Regions from separate parts of the Streptomyces sp. NPDC096339 genome, predicted to be linked through region 1. Evidence: riboswitches for the same ligand, from Rfam matches in the RefSeq annotation. Region 1 holds a riboswitch; each other region holds the start of a gene.
The links. A riboswitch is a leader RNA that binds a small molecule or an ion and turns the genes downstream of it on or off. The one in region 1 is predicted to bind thiamine pyrophosphate.

Region 1 (7,765 bases):
CGTGACCCCGTTCGACAAGAGCGCGCTGCGCAACATCGAGCAGGCCATCCGCGACTCCGACCTCGGTGTCAACCCGAGCAACGACGGCAACATCATCCGGGTGACCTTCCCCGAGCTGACGCAGGACCGCCGCAAGGAGTACATCAAGGTCGCCAAGAACAAGGCCGAGGACTCCAAGGTCTCGATCCGCTCCGTGCGCCGCAAGGCGAAGGACGCCCTCGACAAGCTCGTCAAGGACAAGGAAGCCGGCGAGGACGAGGTGCGCCGCGCGGAGAAGGAGCTCGACGACACCACCGCGAAGTACGTCGCGCAGGTGGACGAGCTCCTCAAGCACAAGGAAGCCGAGCTCCTCGAAGTCTGATGAACGACTCTTCCTGGCAGCCGGAGCCGGTTCCGGCGGGTCCCGCATACGATGCGCAGGTGGGCCCGCACACTCGGCCCATGCCCATCGTGCCCGATGCCGCCGGCCGTGACTTCGACGACCGGGAAGCACGCGATCGGGGGGCCGCCGCGGACGGCGGCCCCCTCTTCCGCGACGAGACGCCGCCGCAGGAGCCCATGCCCAGCCCCCCGCCCCCGCCTTCGCAGGCACCGCAGAACCCCTCGCCCCCGCCGCAGAAGAAGCGCGCGGGGCGGGACCTGCGCGCCGCCATAGGGGTCGGCGTCGGCCTCGGCGCGGTGATCTTCGCTTCGCTGTTCATCGTCAAGGCGGTCTTCGTCGGCGTCGTCGTCGTCGCGGTCGTCGTGGGTCTGTGGGAGCTCACCTCCCGGCTGCAGGAGAAGAAGGGCATCAAGGCCCCTCTCGTCCCGCTCGCGGTGGGCGGCGCGGCCATGGTCATCGCCGGATACGTCCGCGGTGCCGAGGGGGCCTGGGTCGCGATGGCCCTCACCGCCCTCGCGGTGCTCGTATGGCGGATGACCGAGCCGCCCGAGGACTACCTCAAGGACGTCACCGCGGGTGTCTTCGCGGCGTTCTACGTGCCGTTCCTCGCCACCTTCGTCACGATGCTGCTGACCGCCGACGACGGACCGCAGCGCGTGGTGACCTTCCTCGTACTGACCGTGGTCAGCGACACCGGGGCCTACGCGGTGGGCTGGCGCTTCGGCAAGACGAAGCTCGCGCCGCGCATCAGCCCCGGCAAGACCCGCGAGGGGCTCTTCGGCGCGGTGGCCTTCGCCATGGCGGCGGGCGCCCTGTGCATGGAGTTCCTGATCGACGGCGGTGCCTGGTGGCAGGGCCTGCTGCTGGGCCTCGCGGTCGCGGTCAGCGCCACGCTGGGCGACCTGGGCGAGTCGATGATCAAGCGGGACCTCGGCATCAAGGACATGGGCACCCTGCTCCCGGGGCACGGCGGGATCATGGACCGCCTCGACTCCCTGCTGCCGACGGCCCCGGTGGTGTGGCTGCTGCTGGCGGCGTTCGTGGGCACCGGCTGAAATCCGGGCCGCAACCGAAGGCCTCGGCCGTCTCCGGCCGACCGCGGACGCTGCCGACCTCGGTCGGCCCCCGCGGAGCGGGTTATCCTAAAAGGCGCGTCACTCGCGAGTGGCGCGCCTTTGCCGTTCCGCGTCTGCGGGGACGGCCCGTGAGAGGTCTCCCGGCTCCTGTCGAGCCGCGGTCCGCTCCGCACCGGCGGAGTCGCGCGCCCGGACCTCGCCCCATCGAGGAGTATCCGATCATGGCCCGCCCCGTTCCGGGAGAGCTCACCTTCGTCGCGCCCCGTGGAGCCAAGAAGCCTCCGCGGCACCTCGCCGACATGACCCCCGCCGAGCGCCGCGAGGCGGTCGCCGCCATCGGTGAGAAGCCCTTCCGGGCCAAGCAGCTCTCCCAGCACTACTTCGCCCGGTACGCGCACGACCCCGCCGAGTGGACCGACATCCCGGCCGCCTCCCGCGAGAAGCTCCAGCAGGAGCTGCTGCCCGAGCTGATGAACGTCGTCCGGCACATCTCCTGCGACGACGACACCACCCGCAAGACCCTGTGGAAGCTGCATGACGGCACGCTCGTCGAGTCCGTGCTGATGCGCTACCCCGACCGGGTCACCATGTGCATCTCCTCGCAGGCCGGCTGCGGCATGAACTGCCCGTTCTGCGCCACCGGCCAGGCCGGTCTGGACCGCAACCTGTCCACCGCCGAGATCGTGCACCAGATCGTCGACGGCATGCGCGCCCTGCGCGACGGCGAGGTCCCGGGCGGCCCGGCCCGGCTGTCGAACATCGTCTTCATGGGCATGGGCGAGCCCCTCGCGAACTACAACCGCGTCGTCGGTGCCATCCGACGTCTCACCGACCCCGAGCCCGACGGTCTGGGCCTGTCCCAGCGCGGGATCACCGTCTCCACCGTCGGCCTGGTCCCGGCCATGCTGCGCTTCGCCGACGAGGGCTTCAAGTGCCGCCTCGCCGTCTCGCTGCACGCGCCCGACGACGAGCTGCGCGACACCCTGGTCCCGGTGAACACCCGCTGGAAGGTCCGCGAGGTCCTCGACGCCGCCTGGGAGTACGCCGAGAAGTCCGGCCGCCGCGTCTCGATCGAGTACGCGCTGATCCGCGACATCAACGACCAGGCCTGGCGCGGCGACCTCCTGGGCCGCCTGCTCAAGGGCAAGCGCGTCCACGTCAACCTGATCCCGCTGAACCCGACGCCCGGCTCCAAGTGGACCGCCTCGCGGCCCGAGGACGAGAGGGCCTTCGTCGACGCGATCGCCCGCCACGGCGTGCCGGTGACCGTACGGGACACCCGCGGCCAGGAGATCGACGGCGCGTGCGGCCAGCTCGCCGCCTCGGAGCGCTAGATTCCGGTCCTGATCGATCATGTTCGGCCACGGGGTACCCTGTGGCCGAACCAATTTCATATTCCGACAGGGGAGCGCCACAGCGCTGAGAGTGCGGTATCCGTCATCCGCAGACCCTCTGAACCTCGCCCCGGTCATTCGGGGTAGGAAGTTCGGTCACCACTCAAGCTGTTGCGCCCTGCCCGGCGTCCGCTCCCACAGAGCGCCGGGCAGGGCCGCGTCTTCTCCTGGTCATCCCAGGAGGAATCACCAGTGAGCACCACCAAGAAGATCGCGGGCGCCGCGCTCGCGGCCGCGCTGGGCGTCACCACGCTCAGTGCCTGCGGCGGCGGCGACGCCAAGGACAAGAGCGCGGGCGGCACCGAGAGCCCGAAGTCCAAGACCGTCACGCTCGTCACCCACGACTCCTTCAACGTGACCGAGGCGGTCCTCAAGGAGTTCGAGCAGCAGAGCGGCTACACGGTCAAGGTGCTGAAGTCCGGGGACGCGGGCGCGGCGCTGAACCAGGAGATCCTCACCAAGGGCTCCCCGCGCGGCGACGTCTTCTTCGGTGTGGACAACACCCTGCTCTCGCGCGCCCTCGACAACGGCATCTTCACCCCGTACGAGGCCAAGGGCCTGGCCGACGTGAAGCCCGAGTACGTGCTCGACAAGCAGCACCGGGTCACCCCGATCGACTCCGGCGACATCTGCGTCAACTACGACAAGGCCTACTTCGCCGACAAGAAGATCGCCCCGCCGCAGACCCTGGACGACCTGGTCAAGCCGGAGTACAAGAACCTGCTGGTCACCGAGAACGCCGCGACCTCGTCGCCCGGCCTCGGCTTCCTGCTCGCCTCCGTCGGCAAGTACGGCGAGGACGGTTGGAAGGACTACTGGAGCAAGCTGAAGGCCAACGGCGTCGAGGTCGTCGACGGCTGGGAGCAGGCCTACAACGAGCGCTTCTCCGGCTCCGCGGGCGGCAAGAAGGCCAAGGGCGACCGCCCGCTGGTCGTCTCCTACGCCACGAGCCCGCCGGTCGAGGTGCTGTACGGCGAGCCGCAGCCGGCCGAGGCCCCGACGGGCGTCGCCACCGGCACCTGCTTCCGCCAGGTCGAGTTCGCGGGCCTGCTGAAGGGCGCGAAGAACACCGAGGGCGGCAAGGCGCTCGTGGACTTCCTGATCAGCAAGAAGTTCCAGGAGGACATGCCGCTCCAGATGTTCGTGAACCCCGTGACGAAGGACGCCTCCCTGCCGGAGCTGTTCACCAAGCACGGCGTGGTGGTCGAGAAGCCCGAGAACGTGGCCCCGGAGACCATCGCCAAGAACCGTGAGCAGTGGGTCTCGGCATGGACCGCGCTCGTCGTGAAGTAAGCGGTACCGAGGGAGCGGTCGCGGCGCCGGAAGGCGCCGCGCCGGTCCCGGCCGGGTCCGTGAGGCGGCCCGTCCGCGAGTCCGGCCGGGCCACGGCGGTGCGGCTCGCGCTGATGGTCGTACCCCTGGCCTTCTTCGGGCTGTTCTTCGCCTACCCCGTCGCCGCGATCCTCGGGCGCGGCCTCAAGACCGACACCGGCTGGCAGTTCGGCCGGATCGCCGAGGTGATCACCCGGCCCGACATCGCCGGCGTGCTCTGGTTCACCACGTGGCAGGCCCTCGCCTCCACCGCGCTCACCCTGGTGATCGCACTCCCGGCGGCCTACGTCTTCGCGCGCTTCGAGTTCCCCGGCAAGCAGCTGCTGCGGGCCCTGGTGACCATTCCGTTCGTGCTGCCCACCGTGGTCGTCGGCACCGCCTTCCTCGCGCTGGTCGGCCGGGGCGGGCTGCTGGACGAGCTGGTGGGGGTCCGCCTCGACACCACGGTCTGGGCGATCCTCCTCGCGCACGTCTTCTTCAACTACGCGGTCGTCGTACGCACCGTCGGCGGGCTCTGGGCCCAGCTGGACCCGCGCCAGGAGGAGGCCGCCAGGGTGCTCGGTGCCGGGCGGTTCGCCGCTTGGCGGCGGGTGACGCTGCCGGCGCTGGCCCCCGCGGTGGCCGCCGCCGCGCTGATGGTGTTCCTGTTCACCTTCAGCTCCTTCGGCGTCGTGCTGATCCTCGGCGGGCCCTCGTACTCCACGCTGGAGGTGGAGGTCTACCGGCAGACGGCGCAGCTCCTGGACCTGTCCACGGCCGCCGTGCTGACCATGGTGCAGTTCGCCGCGCTCGCCGCGATCCTCGGCATCCATGCCTGGACCGTGCGCAAGCGGGAGACCGCGCTGCGGCTGGTCGATCCGGCCCGGACCGCGCACCGGCCGCGCGGCTGGGCGCAGCGGTCCCTGCTCGGCGGGGTGCTGCTGACGGTGGCGCTGCTGATCGTGGCGCCGCTCGCGGTGCTGGTGGAACGCTCCTTCGACGCGCCCGGCGGATACGGGTTCGGCTTCTACCGGGCACTCCAGGACGTGGGCGCCGGTGGCGGGACGTTCCTGGTGGCGCCGCTGGAGGCGATCTGGAACTCCCTCCAGTACGCCCTCGCCGCCACCGCGATCGCCCTGGCCATCGGGGGGCTCGCGGCCGCGGCGCTGACCCGGCGCGGAGGTCGCTTCGTACGCGGCTTCGACGCGCTGCTGATGGTCCCGCTCGGGGTGTCCGCCGTGACGGTGGGCTTCGGTTTCCTCATCACCCTGGACGAGCCGCCGCTGGACCTGCGGACCTCGTGGATCCTGGTACCGCTCGCGCAGGCCCTCGTCGGCGTGCCGTTCGTCGTACGGACGATGCTGCCCGTGCTGCGCGCCGTCGACGGGCGGCTCCGGGAGGCGGCCGCGGTGCTCGGCGCGTCGCCCCTGCGGGCGTGGCGGGAGGTGGACCTGCCGCTGGTGCGCAGGGCTCTGCTGATCGCGGCCGGGTTCGCCTTCGCGGTCTCGCTGGGGGAGTTCGGGGCGACCGTGTTCATCGCGCGGCCGGACCATCCGACGCTGCCGGTTGCCGTGGCACGGCTGCTGGGGCGGGCCGGTGAGCTGAACTACGGGCAGGCGATGGCCCTGAGCACGATTCTGATGCTGGTGTGCGCGGTGTCCCTGCTGGTGCTGGAGCGGCTGCGCCCCGACAAGACCTCCGGAGAGTTCTGATGACACTGCTTCAGCTGGAAGGGGTGTCGGTCCGCTTCGGTGAGCGCGCGGTCGTGGACTCCGTGGACCTGAAGGTCGCCGAGCACGAGACGGTGTGCGTGCTGGGGCCGAGCGGAAGCGGGAAGTCCACCCTGCTGCGGGTCGTCGCAGGGCTCCAGCCGGTGTCCGCGGGCCGGGTGCTGCTCGGCGGCGCGGACCAGGCCGGGGTGCCGGTGCACCGCCGGGGCGTGGGCCTGATGTTCCAGGACCACCAGCTCTTCCCGCACCGGGACGTCGGCGGGAACGTCGCGTTCGGTCTGCGCATGCGGGGCTCCTCGGGCGGCCGCGGTTCGTACGCATCCCGGGTCACCGAGCTGCTGGAGCTGGTCGGGCTCCCCGGAGCCCAGGGCCGGGCGGTGGCCTCGCTGTCGGGCGGCGAACAGCAGCGCGTCGCGCTGGCCCGGGCGCTGGCGCCCTCGCCGCGGCTGCTCATGCTGGACGAGCCGCTGGGGCAGCTCGACCGGGGGCTGCGGGAGCGGCTCGTGGTGGAGCTGCGGGGGCTGTTCTCCCGGCTGGGGACTACCGTGCTGGCCGTCACGCACGACCAGGGCGAGGCGTTCGCGCTGGCCGACCGGGTGGTGGTGATGCGGGACGGGCGGATCGCACAGGTCGGGACTCCACTGGAGGTCTGGCAGCAGCCGGCCTCGGAGTTCGTGGCACGGTTCCTCGGCTTCGAGAACGTGGTTCCGGCCGCGGTCTCGGGCGGCGCGGCCGTCACCCCGTGGGGCAAGGTCCCCGTTCCGGCGGGCACCCCGGACGGGGAGCACAGGCTGCTGATCCGCCCGGCCGGGGTCGTGCTGTGCGCGGCCGGGCTGGGCTGCGAGGTGGTGTCCCGCACCTTCCGGGGCACCCACGTCGCACTGCGGCTGAGGCCCGAGGCGGGACCGGTGCTGGAGGCCGAGTGCGGGCCGGCGGCGGCGCCCGCGGTGGGCGACCGGGTGGCGGTGACGTTCACGCCGACCGAGGTGGTCGTCCTGCCGGCCACCTCGGTCGGGGGCGGGCCCGCGGAGTAGGGCCCGCCGGGGTCTGCCTCAGGCCGCCCGGATGCCGTCCACCGCGATCGGCAGGTGGCGCGGGCCGCGCAGGACCGCGTTCTGACGGTATGGGGGCGGGTCCTCCAGCAACCTCGGGTTCTCCAGCCTGCGGGCCAGTTCGCTGAGTGCCAGCGCGCCCTCCAGCCGGGCCAGCGGCGCCCCGAAGCAGCTGTGGATGCCGCTGCCCAGGCCCAGGTGCTGGACGTCGGGGCGGTCCGGGTCGAAGCGGTCCGGGTCCTTGAACCGCCGGGGGTCTCGGTTCCCGGAGGCCAGGATCAGCCAGAGCGAGGAGCCCTTGGGGATGGTCACCCCCTGCATCTCGATGTCGGCCAGCGGGGTGCGCTGCGGCAGCAGCTGCACCGGGGGCTCGTAGCGCAGCAGCTCCTCCACGATCGGGACGGACAGCTTCGGCTCGGCGCGCAGCCGGTCCAGGACCTCCGGATGGCGCAGCAGGGTGAGCATGCCGTTCGTGATCAGGTTGACGGTGGTCTCGTGCCCGGCGATCAGCAGCAGCGCCGCAGTGCTGAGCTCTTCCATCGTGCTCATCGCGCCGTCCGGCCCGTCCGCGGTGGCCAGCTGGGACAGCATGTCGTCACCCGGGTTCTTCTTCCGCTCCTCGATCAGCCCGGCCAGGTACATGCCGAGCTCCATGCGGGAGTCCTGCGTCTTCTTGGCGCGTTCGTTGGGATCGGCGTCCGGATCGGGGTCCAGACTCGCGGCGAGCGTGTCGGCCCAGACGTGGAAACGTGCCTCGTCCTCGCTCGGCACGCCCAGCAGCCGGCAGATCACGGTGACCGGGAAGGGGTACGAGAACTCC
Region 2 (7,765 bases), on a different contig from region 1:
ACGTGTCAGGGGCCAGCGACCTGCGCGCGGTGGGGGGCTCGTTGCCCGTGGGCTGCGGGTCCGCCGGGGTCCAGGCTTGGTCGCAGACAAGCTGGGTCGGGTCCTGCCCGTTGCCCGTGTCCACGCCGCAGACCGTCTGGTAGACGAAACCTCCCTCGGTCACCACCTCGACCAAGATGTCGTTGGCCTGCTGGGTGACGGCGACGCCGCAGGCGTCCTCCGGGTAGCCGGTGTTCACGGAGAGGTCGTACCAGGTCCAGGTGAGGGGGGACTGGCCGGTCGTGTCACGGACGCCGACGTAGGTGTTCCCGTCTCCCGGGATGACTCCCTTGAACTCGCGGCTGCTCTGGTCCGTGATGGCGTCGATGGAGCGGCACTGCGCCGGGCCGGTCGCACCGGCCGGGCCCGTCGCACCGGCCGGGCCCGTGGGGCCCTGGGCGCCGGTCGCGCCCGTCTCGCCCGGCTCGCCCTGGGGGCCGGTCGGACCCTCCGGACCCGTCGGACCGACAGAGCCCTCACCACCCGGACCCGTCGCACCGGCCGGACCCGTCGGACCCGTGTCACCCGTGTCGCCCTTGGGACCGGTCGCACCGGCCGGACCGGTCGGACCCACCGAACCCGTACCGCCCGAACCGGCCGGACCCGTCGGACCCTGGAGGCCCGTGGCGCCCGTCGCACCGGCCGGACCCGTCGGACCCGTGTCACCCGTGTCACCCTTCGGGCCGGTCGGGCCGGTGGAGCCGGTCCCACCCGAGCCGGCAGGCCCGGTGGGGCCCGTGTCACCCTTCGGACCGGTCGGACCGGTCGGGCCCGTGGCACCGGCGGGCTTGCACTTGTCGTCCTTGCCGTGGCCGTCGTCGCCGCCCCAGACCTCGTGGTCACCGCCACCCAGGTACTTGTCCAGCAGCTGGGCGTGCAGCGGCTTGTCGTGCGGAGGCCGGCCGTCTTCCGGCTTGCAGTCGTCGCCTCCACCGCCTGCCGGGGCAGCGGCGGTCACGGCCGGGACGGCCGGCTGGACCATGGCTACGACGGGGGTCGCCATGCTGACGAGCACGAGGGAGAGTGAGGCCAGCGCACCCCCAGCCATCCAAGCCCGACTGCGGGGGACGGGACCAAGCGGCGACTTGGTCCGGTGCTCACGACTCATGTGCAGCGCTCCTTCGGAACGGAAATGCGCGCCGGAACGGGTGATGCCCCGGCCGCGAGTTCGATCTTCCCTGGGAAGTTACGGGTATGAACCGGGACATCTTGAGCATTTCGTGCCGCACATCAACAGATCGGCCTACCAGACCCCCACGAACGGATGCGAAAGCGACCATCCCGTGATATCGCCACCGGCGTGCCGCCACCCCCTCGGCGGGCGGAATCCCTAACGTCGCCCGCGACCCGGCCGACGAGAGGGTGTTTGCGGTGAAGCCGACCATCTGTCTGAACATGATCGTCAAGAACGAGGCACCGACGATCCGGAAGTGCCTGGAGTCGGTGCGCCCACTGATCGACACCTGGGTGATCGTCGACACGGGCTCCACGGACGGTACCCAGGACGTCATCCGGGACTGCTTCGGCGACCTGCCCGGCACTCTGTACGAGCGCCCGTGGAAGGGTTTCGACGGAAGCCGCACCGAGGCGATCGAGCTCGCCCGCACCGCCGCCGACTACCTCCTCTTCATCGACGGCGACGACGAGATGCAGATCGAGCCCGGGTTCCGCATGCCGGACCTGACGCTCGACGCGTACCAGGTCGCGCTGCACGACGGCCCGATCGTCCACTGGCGGCCGGCCCTGGTGGCCACCCGGCTGCCCTGGCGATACGTGGGCGTGCTCCACGAGTACATCGAATGCGGCACCGACTACGGCCGCGAGGTGATCGAGGGCTTCAACATCCTCTCCGTCGGCGGCGGGGCCCGGCTACGGGAAGGCGGCCAGCGGGCGAAGTACCTGCGCGACGCCGAAGTCCTCACCGAAGGCCTCGCGAAGGAACCCGACAACACCCGGTACGCCTTCTACCTGGCCCAGAGCTGGCGCGACGCGGGAGAGCCGGAGAAGTCCCTGGCCGCCTACGACCACCGGGTGGCCATGGGCGGCTGGGCCGAGGAGACCTACTGCGGCCGGCTCTACGCCGCGCGGCTCGCGGCCGGCCTCAAGCGGCCGGGCGCCGAGGTGATGGACCGGTTCCTGCGCGCGTACGAGAGCCGCCCCTCCCGCGCCGAAGCCCTCGGCGAGCTCGCCCGCCTCTGCCGCCTCGAAAGCCGCTGGCCCCTCGCCTACACGTTCGCGCGGCAGGCGGTACGGATCCCGGCCCCGGACGACATCCTGTTCGTCGAGTTCGCCTGGCACGAATGGCGCGCGCTCGACGAACTCGCGGTGGCCTCCTACTGGGTGGGCGAGTACCAGGAGTCACTGGAGTGCTGCCAACGTCTCCTTGAGGAGGGGAAGCTGCCCCTGACCGAGCACGACCGGGTCCTCGCGAACCTCGAATTCGCCCGCCGCAAGCTCGGCCTGGCCACCCAGGTCCCCGCCTGACCGCGCCGCGGCGCACAGCTCCCGGACGAACAACGACCTCTTAGTACCCTCGGCAGGCGCGAGAACGGTGTTACCCGAGGTTACGAAAGGATCGTCATGCAGACTGCGTGGATGGTGCGGGCCGGTGAGGGTGGCAAGCGGGCGGAACTCATGCTGGAGCAGGGCATCGTCGCGTTCAACGCATCATGGGTGGGGGACCTCGGGAGCTGCCGGTCCCCCTCTGCGATGGAAGCGGAGCTGCGCGCCCGGCCCGAGGAGATACGGGCCGAGGTCGGCGAAAGCCACGTCGGAAGGGCCCGTGGTTGGGCGCGTCAGTTGTGGACGTTCATCGATGGCATGCAGGTCGGAGACATGGTCGTCATGTCCCACGCACGCGGTACGAGCTACTCCATCGGGCAAGTCCGCGGGCGATACGAGCATCGGCTCGACATCGACCCGGAGGCGACGCACACGCGCAAGGTCGAGTGGCTTCGATGCCGGGTGAGCCGTGAAGCGGTGAGCGCGGTGAGCCAGGATCTGCGGGAGGCTCTGAAAAGGAGGCCGACCGTCTTCGAGATCAGCGGGTTCGGACCGGAGCTCCGCAGGCTGGCCGGGTTCTGATACGGGACCAGAGGCGCGGACACACGCTGGAACCGCCGGCCTGAGAGCACCTGGCACACAGCGGTAACGACACCGGCCCGCGACTCCCCCCATGAGGTCGCGGGCCGGGTCCGTTCAGATGCGTCAGTCCGCCAGCGGCAGGTACACGCGGTTGCCCGAGGCCGCGAACTCGGCGGACTTCTCCGCCATGCCCGCCTCGATCTCATCGGCCTTCAGGTCACCGCCGTGCTCACGGCGGATGTCCTGCGAGATCTTCATCGAGCAGAACTTCGGACCGCACATGGAGCAGAAGTGCGCGGTCTTGGCCGGCTCGGCCGGGAGGGTCTCGTCGTGGAACTCGCGGGCCGTGTCCGGGTCGAGGGCCAGGTTGAACTGGTCCTCCCAGCGGAACTCGAACCGCGCGTCCGACAGGGCGTCGTCCCACTCCTGGGCGCCCGGGTGGCCCTTGGCCAGGTCGGCGGCGTGCGCGGCGATCTTGTACGTGATGACGCCGGTCTTCACGTCGTCGCGGTTGGGCAGGCCCAGGTGCTCCTTGGGCGTCACGTAGCAGAGCATCGCGGTGCCCCACCAGGCGATCATCGCGGCGCCGATGCCCGAGGTGATGTGGTCGTACGCGGGCGCGACGTCCGTGGTCAGCGGGCCGAGCGTGTAGAACGGCGCCTCCTCGCAGATCTCCTGCTGGAGGTCGATGTTCTCCTTGATCTTGTGCATCGGGACGTGGCCCGGGCCCTCGATCATGGTCTGGACGTTGTGCCGCTTGGCGATCGTGTTCAGCTCGCCCAGCGTCTTCAGCTCCGCGAACTGCGCCGCGTCGTTGGCGTCCGCGATGGAACCGGGGCGCAGGCCGTCGCCCAGCGAGTACGTGACGTCGTACGTCGCGAGGATCTCGCAGAGCTCCTCGAAGTTCGTGTAGAGGAAGTTCTCCTTGTGGTGCGCCAGGCACCACGCGGCCATGATCGAGCCGCCGCGGGAGACGATGCCGGTCTTGCGGCGGGCGGTCAGCGGGACGTACGGGAGCAGCACGCCGGCGTGGACCGTCATGTAGTCGACGCCCTGCTCGGCCTGCTCGATGACCGTGTCCTTGTAGATCTCCCAGGTCAGGTCCTCGGCACGGCCGTCGACCTTCTCCAGCGCCTGGTAGAGCGGCACGGTGCCGATCGGCACGGGAGAGTTGCGCAGGACCCACTCGCGGGTGGTGTGGATGTTGCGGCCCGTGGAGAGGTCCATGACCGTGTCGGCGCCCCACTTGGTCGCCCAGGTCATCTTGTCGACCTCCTCCTCGATGGAGGAGGTGACGGCGGAGTTGCCGATGTTGGCGTTGACCTTGACCAGGAACCGCTTGCCGATGATCATCGGCTCGATCTCGGGGTGGTTCACGTTGGCCGGAAGCACCGCGCGACCTGCGGCGATCTCCTCGCGCACGACCTCGGGGGAGACGTTCTCGCGGATCGCGACGTACTCCATCTCCGGGGTGATCTCGCCCCGGCGGGCGTACGCGAGCTGCGTGACGGCGGCGCCTCCGCGGCCCCGGCGGGGCTGGCGCGGGCGGCCCGGGAAGACCGCGTCGAGGTTCTTGAGGCCACCGCGCGGCGAGGTGTGCTTGATGCCGTCGTCCTCGGGGCGCACGGGGCGGCCCGCGTACTCCTCGGTGTCGCCGCGACCGATGATCCAGTTCTCGCGCAGCGGGGGCAGGCCGCGGCGGACGTCGGTCTCGATCTGGGGGTCGGTGTACGGACCGGACGTGTCGTAGAGCGTCACGTCCTTGCCGTTGGTGAGGTGGACCTGGCGGACCGGCACCCGGATGTCGGGGCGGGAGCCCGCCAGGTATCCCTTGTGCCAGCCGGGCTGGCGCTCGGTCTGGCCGTCGTTGTCCTGGCTGACGGCAGGCGTGCGTGCGTCGTCCTGAATGGTCATGAGACCTGATCTCCCTACGCCGGCATTACCCGGTAACAGGTTCGGCGGTCGACGCAGCCTCTTCCCGTACACATCTGTGATGTGCGTACGGTGATCAGCGCCCTCTCAGCCCGGTGCTCCGAGCTCCCGCGTTGTGCAAAGTAGCCCCCACGCTAGCGCCATCCATGGCGTGCTGAACAGTGGGCCCCCCTCATCTCTTGCGATGATCTGCCGGTGACGTCTTCGCCGCACCCCCCCACGAAGCCCACCGAGCCCCATGACCACACCGGCCACGGGCGCACTGGTCCGGGGCATGCCTCCGGTCATGCGCCCGGCCACGGACACGGTCATGGCCACGACGGACACGGCCATGGTCATGGTCATGGCCACGGCCCGGCGGCCCCGGGCTCGAAGCACTTGCGCAGGGTCATCGCCGCCGTACTGATCCCCTTCGCCGCCGCCGTTTTCATCGGCATGGCGGTGCTCTGGCCGGGCGGAGCCCCCGCCCACGAGCGCACGGGGGTCGGTTTCGACCGGCAGACCCAGCAGGCCACGGTCGTCTCGCTGGAGCGTGTCGACTGCAAATCCGTGAACGCCTCGCAGGTGCCTCCGACGGGCGATGCGTCCACCCCCGAGGGGCGCGAGGCCCAGGCCGCGCAGACGGGGGAGTGCAGACGCGCCACGGTCGAGGTCGGCACGGGTCCGGAGAAGGGGCGCACCTTCGTGGAGGTCGTCCAGCCCGGTGCGCCGCGGCAGTTGGAGAAGGGCCAGGAGGTGGTCGTGGCCTACGCTCCGGACGCCCCGCGCGACCTCCAGTACTCCGTGATCGACGTCAACCGCAAGTTCCCGATGGCGCTGCTGGCCGGCATCTTCGCCCTCGCGGTCGTGGCCGTCGGGCGGATGCGCGGGGTGTTCGCCCTGATCGCGTTGGCCGTCAGCTTCGGCGTGCTGACCCTCTTCATCCTGCCGGCCATCCTCCAGGGATCGAATCCGCTGCTCGTCGCGGTCATCGGGGCGAGCGCCATCATGCTGATCGCCCTGTACATGTGCCACGGACTGACGGCCCGCACCTCGGTCGCCGTACTCGGCACGCTGGTCTCGCTGCTGCTGATCGGGCTGCTGGGCTCGGTGTTCATCGACTGGGCCTTCCTCACCGGCAACACCGATGACAACACCGGGCTGATCCACGGGCTCTACCCGCAGATCGACATGAGCGGTTTGCTGCTCGCGGGTGTGATCATCGGATCCCTGGGCGTGCTCGACGACGTGACGGTCACCCAGACCTCGGCGGTCTGGGAACTCCATCAGGCCGACCCGTCGATGGGCCCGCGCGGGCTCTACCGGGCGGCGATCCGGATCGGCCGCGACCACATCGCGTCGGTGGTCAACACGCTCGTACTGGCCTACGCGGGCGCCGCCCTGCCGCTTCTGCTGTTGTTCTCGATCGCGAACAGCAGCATGGGATCCGTGGCCAACAGCGAGCTGGTCGCGGAGGAGATCGTACGGACCCTCGTGGGATCGATCGGGCTCGTGGCCTCGGTCCCGGTGACCACCGCACTGGCCGCGCTGGTCGTTTCGGCCGACCGGCCGGGGTCCCCGGCCGCCTCGCCGGCCTCGGGGCCGGTCCGTGGCGGCCGGGGCCGGCGGCGCAAGCGGTGAAAGGTGGTTCCCGAGGAACGGGAACGGAGGGCATCGGGCGGACGCGGGTGGTCGGATCGCGTGCGGCGGCGCCCGTGAAAGCCGATGGGCCGTGGCGCTCGGAGCGTCGGCACACCGATCCGTTCCTCGTGGTCGGCCGGTGTCGTCCGTCGGTCAGCGGACGCCGGCATTTTCCTGTGTTTCAGGTGTGGCCGGTGTTTCAGGTGGTGCAGGCATAGCCCGTATTGCCGGTGCTGCCTCTGTGCTGCTCGTATTGCGCGCGCTGGCGCGCAAGGGCGTCAGCCCGCGTTCTGCTCGTTCTGCTTCGACTCGGCGAGGATCTTGCCGAGCGCCTCGTCGAGGTTCTCCTCGAAATCACCCAGGTTCCGCTCCTGGCCGAGGGGAACGAGCCGGTCGGTCCGGTCGAGGAACGCGACGAGCGGAGCCGCGCTGGCACGGAAGAGGGCCCGGTCGCCGCCCACCTGGAGCCGGATGTGGACATCGGACAGTTCCTCGGGATCGGTGGGGGCGATGCGCACATCACCGTCACCGCACGGCTTGTTGATGCCGTCGAGGAGAAGCTCCCGGCCGAACGCCCAGGTCACGGGCGCGTCTCCGGGAAGGTGGAAGGTCAGGCGGACTGCGTAGGGGTCACGAGCGTCGTACCGGAGTTCCACCGGAATCCGGAACGAGAGTTCCTCGGAAACGAGGAAGCTCATCATGACCTCTGCCTGTACCGACTCGCGCATTGCCTACCCCGCTGTAGTGGAAGTGGCCAGGAATGATCCCCCAAGGCCCTCTTGACAAGAGTGGTGGAAGCGCTAGCAGATCACAAGGAGTGAGTTTTCAGATACTGATAGAGAACGAGAGGGTGCTCAACAGCGCGCCTACTTCACTCCGTAGCCGATCGACTGCATAAAGCAATCGGTCTTGCTGGTGCAGAGGCAGAGAAATCGCCATGGTCGCAGCGGTATCGCCCGCGGTGATGGGGATCGCGGCGCAGACCGTGCCGAGGGCATATTCCTGGCGCTCGGTTACTGGCTGCATTCGTCCGAGGGCGCCGATCCTGTTCTCCAGGGAGCGCAGATCCCTCACGGTATAAGCGGTGATG
Region 3 (7,765 bases), on a different contig from region 1:
AGGCCAGGACGGCGTAGTGCTCCGGAAGGTAGGAGAGATCGCCCCAGGGCTCTTCGGTGTGCGCACGGATCAGAAGCCGACCGGAGGCCGTGCACCGGATCCAAGGGATCACGAGGAAGGCGGCCAGCTGCGTGTCGATCAACGATGGGCTGCTCAGAGGGGCAGTGTCGGGTCCCTCGACCAGCTCCAGGGCGGCTGGCAGACCATCACCAGGGCAGTCCAGGAGGCGGGAGGCAACGGATTCCCGAATCCCCCACGTCTCCGTCATCACGGAGATCTCTGCCCGGTCGGTCTCGCCGAGGGCCACTTGGTGTTTGAGGAGGGCCCCTATCAGCAGATCCAGCCCTGCCTCTTGTTCGCCGATGTCCCAGCAGACCTGGACTTCGTGGGCATCTGCGGGAGGCAAGAGGAGGGCGAGGCGGTTCCACGCTCCGGCTTTGTCGCTCATCCGAAGAGCCTATCGGATCTTGATCGCCGGACGGTCCGGACCGGATGGATTTACCACCCGGTCCGGACCGTGAATTGAACCGATTGCCTTACCTGTAGTGGTGGTGCTTGTGGTGATGGCCGTTGTGGCAGTAGCCCCAGCCTGAGCCCCAAACCCAGCCCCAGTCCCAATCCCAGCCTTGGTGCCGGTGATGGCGGTAGCAGTAGCCCCAGCCCCAGTCGCGATCGCCGTGACTCGATGCCGTTGCGGTCGTGGTGTTGGCGTGCGCCGGCGCTGCGAATGCGTTGACCGGGAGCAATGCGCCCGCTGCGGCCAGCGCGGTAGAGGCCGTAAGAATGGCGAGACGCTGTTTACGGAATGCGGTCATGAGAATTCACCTCTGGCAGGGTAGGGAAAAGGTTTCCTCGACGATGCGGATGGTCACCTGATCTGCGTGACCCAAGCCTCAATAAAGCCCGAGTAAGGGCATCGCGTCATGCCCCTGCTTTTCGTGACTTGACACATCGCGATGGCCAGTAGGTGGTTCTCTGACCAGGGCATACGTAAGCCCCCGACGGCGGCCGGACGCCGAGGAATGAGGAGCGCGTAGCGATCTGGGGCGTGACCAGCCCCTGACGGGTCGCAGACGCCGTCGTCGAGGAGCGCGTAGCGATTTGACGCGCCCTTCCTCCCGCTCAGGCTCTTGTGGTGGCGGTTTCGGGGGGTGTGGCCGTCTGCCCGGTGGACTAGGTAAGCCCGAGGAGGGGTCTGCCCCACCTCGACCGGGTCGGGCATTCCGGTCGGCCCGTGTTGGAATCTCTGGCCCGGCCCGTTCCTTTGGGGGGTTCCCGGCAGTCCTTGTCTTTCCGTGGCGGGACGGCCTGTCAAGGGTCGCCGAAGGCGATCGCGCAGCGACGCGACGACGAAGGAGGAGCGCCCTTGACAGGCCGGCCCGACGCGGAAGGACGATGGGACTGACGGGAAACCCCCAACCCTTTTCACCTCCGACCGGGCGGGGCACCGCCCCACCCCACCCGCACCCGAATGGGCGGGTGGGCAGCCGCCGCGCCGGCGTGGGGGTCGAGGGGGGTGAAGTCCCGCACGAGCGTGGACCCGTACCCCCCGCCCCCACCCCCTCAGAACGCCGGCCGCTCCGGGTCCAGGGCGGCCCGCCCCTCCGTGGGGGACGAGGCTTCCGCGAAGCGGCGTTGGGGGATGCGGCCCGCGCGGTGGGCGAGGCGGCCCGCCGAGACGGCGTCCCGCATGGCGGCCGCCATCAAGACCGGCTCCTGCGCACGCGTCACCGCCGAGGCGAGCATGACCGCCGCGCAGCCGAGTTCCATCGCGAGGGCCACGTCCGAGGCCGTGCCGGCCCCGGCGTCGAGGATGACCGGGACTCCCGCCCGTTCGGTGATCAGCTCGAAGTTGTGCGGGTTGCGGATGCCCATGCCGGAGCCGATCGGGGAGCCGAGCGGCATGATCGCCGCGCAGCCCACGTCCTCCAGCTTGCGGGCCAGCACCGGGTCGTCGTTGGTGTACGGGAGGACGGTGAAGCCCTCGTCGACCAGGATCTCGGCCGCGTCGAGGAGCTCGATGCCGTCCGGGAGGAGGGTTCGCTCGTCCGCGACGACCTCCAGCTTGATCCAGTCGGTGCCCAGCGCTTCCCGTGCGAGGCGAGCCGTCAGGACGGCCTCGCCCGCCGTGAAGCAGCCCGCGGTGTTGGGGAGGACCGCGATGTCGAGCTTCGAGAGGACGGAGAGGACGGAGCCCTGGACCGTCGGGTCGAGGCGGCGCATCGCGACCGTGGTGAGTTCGGTGCCGGACGCGACCAGGGCGCGCTCCAGGACGTCCAGGCTCGGGGCCCCGCCCGTGCCCATGATCAGGCGGGAGGAGAAGGTCCGGTCGCCGAGGGTGAAGAGGTCGTCTGCCATGGTGCGTCAGCCTCCCTGGACCGCGGTCAGGATCTCGACGCGGTCCCCGTCGCCCAGCGCGGTGGCTGGCCACTGGCCGCGCGGGACGACGGTCTCGTTGAGGGCGGCGGCGACGCCGGAGGGGGCGGTGGTCAGGGTTGCGACCACCGAGTCGAGCGTGGTGCCGGCCGCGATCTCGCGCGGCTCGCCGTTGACGGAGATGGTCATGCGAAGGACTCCTGACGTGCGGCGGAGAACCGGCGGGGGGAGAAGGGGCGGGCGATCGGCGGGAGTTCACCGGTGGTCAGCAGCCCCGCGAGTACGTCGCCGGTGAGGGGGGTGAGCAGGACGCCGTTGCGGTAGTGGCCGGTGGCCAGGTGCAGGCCCGGCAGCTCGGTGGGGCCGAGCAGCGGGGCGTTGTCGGGGGAGCCGGGGCGCAGGCCTGCCTTGATCTCGACCAGGGGGAGTTCGGTGATGCCGGGCACGAGCTCGTGGGCGTCGCGGAGGAGTTCGTAGACCCCTCCGGCGGTGACGGTGGTGTCCCAGCCGAGTTCCTCGCTGGTGGCGCCGAGGACGAGTTCCCCGTTCTCGCGCGGCACCAGGTAGACGTGGCTGCCGCGTACGACGGCCCGAACGGTCCGGGAGAGGAACGGCGCGTACGCCGGCGGTACGGAGAGCCGCAGGACCTGGCCCTTGACCGGCCGGACGGGTACGGCCGCCTCCGGCGGTACGCCGGGCAGCTTGCAGCTGAGCGAGCCCGCGGCCAAGACCACCTGGTCCGCGCGCAGCTCCGTACCGTCGTCGAGCACGGCGCCGGCCGCGCGGTCGGCGGTGACCACGAGCCGTTCCGCGTTCGCCCGGTGGATGATCACCCCGGCCCGCTCGCAGGCTGCCAGCAGGGCGGCCGCGAGCCGGCGCGGGTCGACCTGGTGGTCGCCGTCCACGCGCAGGCCGCCGCGGACCCCGGGGGCCAGCATGGGCTCCAGGCGGCGGCACTCGCGGCCGGTGAGCCACTCGGACTCCAGGCCGCAGCGGCGCTGCAGGGCGTGGAGTTCCCGCAGGTGGAGGCGGTCGTCGGAGTCGAGGGCGACGGCGAGGGTGCCGCAGGCGCGGTAGCCGATGTCCATGCCGCCGGAGGCTTCGGCGAGCTCGGCGGCGAACTGCGGATAGCGCTCGGCGGAGGCGAGGCCGAGGCCCAGCAGGGACTCCTCGCCGTAGTGCAGTTCGGTGACGGGGGCGAGCATGCCGGCCGCGACCTGGGCGGCGCCGCCGCCGGGGGCCGGGTCGGCGAGCACGGTGCGCAGGCCGCGCTCGGCGGCCCGCCAGGCGGTGACCAGGCCGATGATGCCGCCGCCGATGACGAGGACGTCGGATCCCGTTTCGGGTCCTGTTCGGTTCCGAGATGAATGCATGGGCGTCCAGCCCCTCCCTTCGCCGGCATGACCCGGATCAGGTTCGTACGGTCGGAGGCCGTCCAGCCTCCCTCTCAGCCCGGTGCGCCGGACTCCCGCGATAGGTACAGTGGCCAGACTAACCCGGCCGTCGACGGCGGGTAAGGCGGCACCTATTCCTGACGGATCGTCAGATGATTAGGGTGTCCGGGTGAGTGATCAGACGGAGAAGAATCAGAGCGGCGTCGTGATCGTCGGCGCCGGAATGGCCGGTGTGCAGACCGCGGTGGCCCTGCGGGAGCAGGGTTACACCGGCCCCGTGACCCTGCTGGGCGCCGAACCGCACCAGCCCTACGACCGGCCCCCGCTCTCCAAGGCGGTCCTGCTCGGCAAGGCCGAGGACTCCGCCTTCGACGTGGACTTCGAGGGGCTCGGCATCGAGCTCAGGCTCGGCACCGAGGTCACGGGGCTGCGTGCCGCCGAACGGGAACTGGACACCGAGGCGGGACCGGTCCCGTACGAGGTCCTCGTGCTGGCCACCGGAGCCGAGCCGCTGACCCTGCCGGGTACCGACGGCGTCCCGGGCGTGCACCTGCTGCGCACCCTCGACGACGCGGCCCGGCTGCGGCCGGTCCTGGCCGAGGCCTCCTCGGTCGTGGTCGTCGGGGCGGGCTGGATCGGCGCCGAGTTCGCCACCGCGGCCCGGGAGGCGGGCTGCGCGGTGACGGTGGTCGAGGCCGCCGACCGGGTGCTGGCGGGCGCGCTGCCCGAGGAGGTCGCCGCGCCGATGGGGCGCTGGTACGCGGAGGCCGGCGCCGAACTGGTCACCGGGGCGAGGGTCGCCGGGGTCGAGGCGGGCCGGGTGCTGCTGGCCGACGGCCGTGAGCTGCCGGCCGGGGCGGTCGTGGTGGGCATCGGGGCGCGCCCCGCCACCGGGTGGCTGGCCGGGACCGGGGTGGAACTCGGGGCGGACGGGTCGGTCACGGCCGACGAGTACCTGCGTACCTCCCTGCCGGGGGTCTACGCGGTCGGCGATTGCGCGTCGTTCCCCTCGGGGCGCTACGGGGCGCGGCTGCTGGTGCACCACTGGGACAACGCGCTGCAGGGGCCGAGGGCGGTCGCGGCGAACATCCTGGCGGGTGGCGGTGAGACGGGTGAGGTGTACGACCCGGTCCCGTACTTCTGGTCGGAGCAGTTCGGGCGCTTCGTGCAGTACGCCGGGCACCACGGCGGGGCGGACGAGCTGCTGTGGCGCGGTGACCCGGCCGGGGCGGCGTGGTCGGTGTGCTGGCTGCGGGGCGGGGCGCTGGTCGCGGTGCTCGCGGTGGGGAGGCCGCGGGATCTTGCGCAGGGGCGGCGGCTGATCGAGACGGGGGTGCCGGTGGATCCCGCGAAGGTCTCCGACCCCGGGGTTGCGCTGAAGTCGGCCACCGCCTAGCCGTGTGACCGGCCGGGCGGGGGGTGGGGGTCGCAGCGCGGAGCCGCTCCCCGCCCCGCCCTTTCTCCGTTTCCGGGGGCTCCGCCCCGGACCCCGGTCCTCAAACGCCGGACGGGCTGGGAAATCCAGCCCCGCCGGCGTTTGAGGCGCGGGGCCCGGGTCGGGCCCTGGGTACCCGGACGGGGTGGGTCAGGTACCGGCGGCGGAGCCGAGATGGCAGGCTTGGGGTGTGACCGAGATTGACGCAAAGATCGATGCCCTTGTCCCCTCCTGGCTGTACCTCCCCGACATCGCGGAGATGCTCGACATCGAGGTGACCCGGGTCCGCCAGATGGTCAAGGAAGGTCAGCTGGTCGCCGTGCGCCGCGGCGAGAACCGCTCCCTCCAGGTGCCCGCGCCCTTCATCGACGGCGACAAGGTCGTCAAGGGCCTGGTCGGCCTGCTGACGGTGCTCCGCGACGACGGCTTCTCCGACGAGGAGATCCTGGAGTGGATGTTCACCCCGGATCCGACCCTGCCCGGCACCCCCGCGCAGGCGCTGAGCGAGAATCGCGGCACGGAGGTCAAGCGCCGGGCTCAGGCGCTCGCCCTCTGAGCCGATTCAGCCGATCCGGCCCATCCGGCCCATCCGACCGATTCGGCAGATCCATCCGATCCATCTGAACCACCGCGGTGTGCGGGCCCCGCGCCCGTACACCGCGCTCCATCACGGGGGGTACACCCATGCAGCAGCTGTCCGACGCCCGGCTCTACCTGTGCACGGACGCCCGGAAGAAGCAGGGTGACCTCCCCGAGTTCCTGGACGCCGTGCTCGCCGGAGGCGTGGACATCGTCCAGCTCCGGGACAAGGGCATGGAGGCCGGAGAGGAGCTCGAGCACCTCCGGGTGTTCGCCGACGCCGCCCGCCGTCACGGCAAGCTCCTCGCCGTGAACGACCGAGCCGACGTCGCCCACGCCATCGGCTCCGACGTCCTGCACCTCGGCCAGGGCGACATCCCCGTCCCCGCCGCCCGCGCCATCCTCGGCGAAGGCGTGCTGATCGGCCGTTCCTGCCACGCGGAGTCCGAGGTCGACGCGGCCGTCGCCGAGCCCGGCGTGGACTACTTCTGCACCGGCCCCTGCTGGCCCACCCCCACCAAGCCCGGCCGCTACGCCCCGGGCCTCGGGCTCGTCCGGTACGCGGCCTCGCTGGAGCAGGACCGGCCCTGGTTCGCCATCGGCGGCATCGACGCCTCGAACCTGGACGAGGTGCTGGACGCCGGAGCCACCCGCGTGGTGGTCGTCCGCGCCATCACGGAGGCCTCCGACCCGGGCGCGGCCGCCGCCGAGCTGGCCAAGCGCGTACGGGCCCGCCTGGGGTAGCCGTCGCGGGGTGTCCAAAAAGGTGTCCAAAAGACGGACACCACTTCGGGCTGTGCCGAGCCGCGTCTAACCTGCCCGTATGGCCTTTGGTACCGCTTCCACCTGGTCGGACCGTGCACACACGGTCCGCGACCTTCTCGCGTCCGGGCGCTCGTACTCCTTCGAGTTCTGGGCTCCGAAGACCGAGAAGGGCGAACGCAACCTCTGGAACGCGCTGCGCCGGGTCGAGGCGGTGGCCCCCAGCTTCGTCTCCGTGACCTACGGAGCCGGCGGCTCCACCCGCGGCGGCACCGTCCGGGCCACCGAGCAGATCGCCTCGGACACCACCCTGACCCCCGTCGCGCACCTCACGGCGGTCGACCACTCGATCGCCGAGCTGCGCCACGTCATCGGCCAGTTCGCCGACGCCGGCATCCGCAACATGCTCGTCCTGCGCGGAGACCCGCCGGGCGACCCGATGGGCGAGTGGGTGGCGCACCCCGAGGGCGTGCACTACGCCGCGGACCTCGTCCGACTCGTCAAGGAGTCGGGGGACTTCTGCGTCGGCGTCGCGGCCTTCCCCGAGATGCACCCGCGTTCGGTGGACTGGGACACGGACATCCGGCACTTCGTGGACAAGTGCCGCGCCGGCGCCGACTACGCCATCACCCAGATGTTCTTCGACCCGGAGAATTATCTGCGGCTGCGCGACAGCGTCGAAAAGGCGGGCTGCGAGACCCCGATCATCCCCGAGATCATGCCTGTTGTGGGCATCAAGCAGCTCGACCGACTGCCCCAACTCAGCAACGCGGTCTTCCCTGCGGACGTGAAAGAGCGCATGCTCGCGGTCAAGGACGACGCGGCCGCTGTACGCTCCATTGGCATCGAGTTCGCCACGGGGTTCTGCGCGCGGCTGCTGTCCGAGGGTGTACCGGGACTGCACTTCATCACGCTGAACAATTCCACGGCGACTCTCGAAATCTACGAGAACCTGGGCCTGCACCAGCGGGCCTGATCGGCCGTACGCCATGGGCGGCCGTACCGAGAGGGGCCACGCATGGGAATGACGGTCCTCTACATCGCGTTCGGCATCGTCGCGCTGTGGTTGCTCGCCGAGGTCCTGATGCAGTACAAGGCCCGGCTCCGCTGGCGCCTGCTCGCCTTCGCAGGGTTCCTCGGCGTGGTCGCCGGGGTGGTGCTGCCGTCGGTGCTGGTCATCGGCGCGGGCGCGGCCATGTTCGCCTTGGGCCAGACCCTC

Region 2: another riboswitch for thiamine pyrophosphate. It lies ahead of thiC (phosphomethylpyrimidine synthase ThiC); the one in region 1 lies ahead of ACIQ5Y_RS19820 (thiamine ABC transporter substrate binding subunit).
Region 3: another riboswitch for thiamine pyrophosphate. It lies ahead of thiO (glycine oxidase ThiO); the one in region 1 lies ahead of ACIQ5Y_RS19820 (thiamine ABC transporter substrate binding subunit).

The regions. Positions count from the first base shown of each region.
Region 1 is NZ_JBIWFI010000014.1:73,761-81,525, forward strand. Features, by position in the region: gene frr (ribosome recycling factor) at 1-361, shown strand, start outside; gene ACIQ5Y_RS19810 (phosphatidate cytidylyltransferase) at 361-1,437, shown strand; gene rlmN (23S rRNA (adenine(2503)-C(2))-methyltransferase RlmN) at 1,680-2,792, shown strand; TPP riboswitch at 2,851-2,960, shown strand; gene ACIQ5Y_RS19820 (thiamine ABC transporter substrate binding subunit) at 3,045-4,145, shown strand; gene ACIQ5Y_RS19825 (ABC transporter permease) at 4,259-5,875, shown strand; gene ACIQ5Y_RS19830 (ABC transporter ATP-binding protein) at 5,875-6,927, shown strand; gene ACIQ5Y_RS19835 (cytochrome P450) at 6,946-7,765, opposite strand, start outside.
Region 2 is NZ_JBIWFI010000002.1:486,031-493,795, reverse strand. Features, by position in the region: gene ACIQ5Y_RS05650 (hypothetical protein) at 1-1,054, opposite strand, end outside; gene ACIQ5Y_RS05645 (glycosyltransferase) at 1,411-2,523, shown strand; gene ACIQ5Y_RS05640 (restriction endonuclease) at 2,620-3,123, shown strand; gene thiC (phosphomethylpyrimidine synthase ThiC) at 3,247-5,037, opposite strand; TPP riboswitch at 5,032-5,177, opposite strand; gene ACIQ5Y_RS05630 (YibE/F family protein) at 5,434-6,675, shown strand; gene ACIQ5Y_RS05625 (SsgA family sporulation/cell division regulator) at 6,954-7,403, opposite strand; gene ACIQ5Y_RS05620 (IclR family transcriptional regulator) at 7,501-7,765, opposite strand, start outside.
Region 3 is NZ_JBIWFI010000030.1:33,924-41,688, forward strand. Features, by position in the region: gene ACIQ5Y_RS29535 (hypothetical protein) at 1-448, opposite strand, end outside; gene ACIQ5Y_RS29540 (hypothetical protein) at 537-815, opposite strand; gene ACIQ5Y_RS29545 (thiazole synthase) at 1,564-2,358, opposite strand; gene thiS (sulfur carrier protein ThiS) at 2,365-2,565, opposite strand; gene thiO (glycine oxidase ThiO) at 2,562-3,749, opposite strand; TPP riboswitch at 3,747-3,858, opposite strand; gene ACIQ5Y_RS29560 (NAD(P)/FAD-dependent oxidoreductase) at 3,940-5,166, shown strand; gene ACIQ5Y_RS29565 (Rv2175c family DNA-binding protein) at 5,396-5,761, shown strand; gene thiE (thiamine phosphate synthase) at 5,890-6,528, shown strand; gene metF (methylenetetrahydrofolate reductase [NAD(P)H]) at 6,608-7,522, shown strand; gene ACIQ5Y_RS29580 (hypothetical protein) at 7,565-7,765, shown strand, end outside.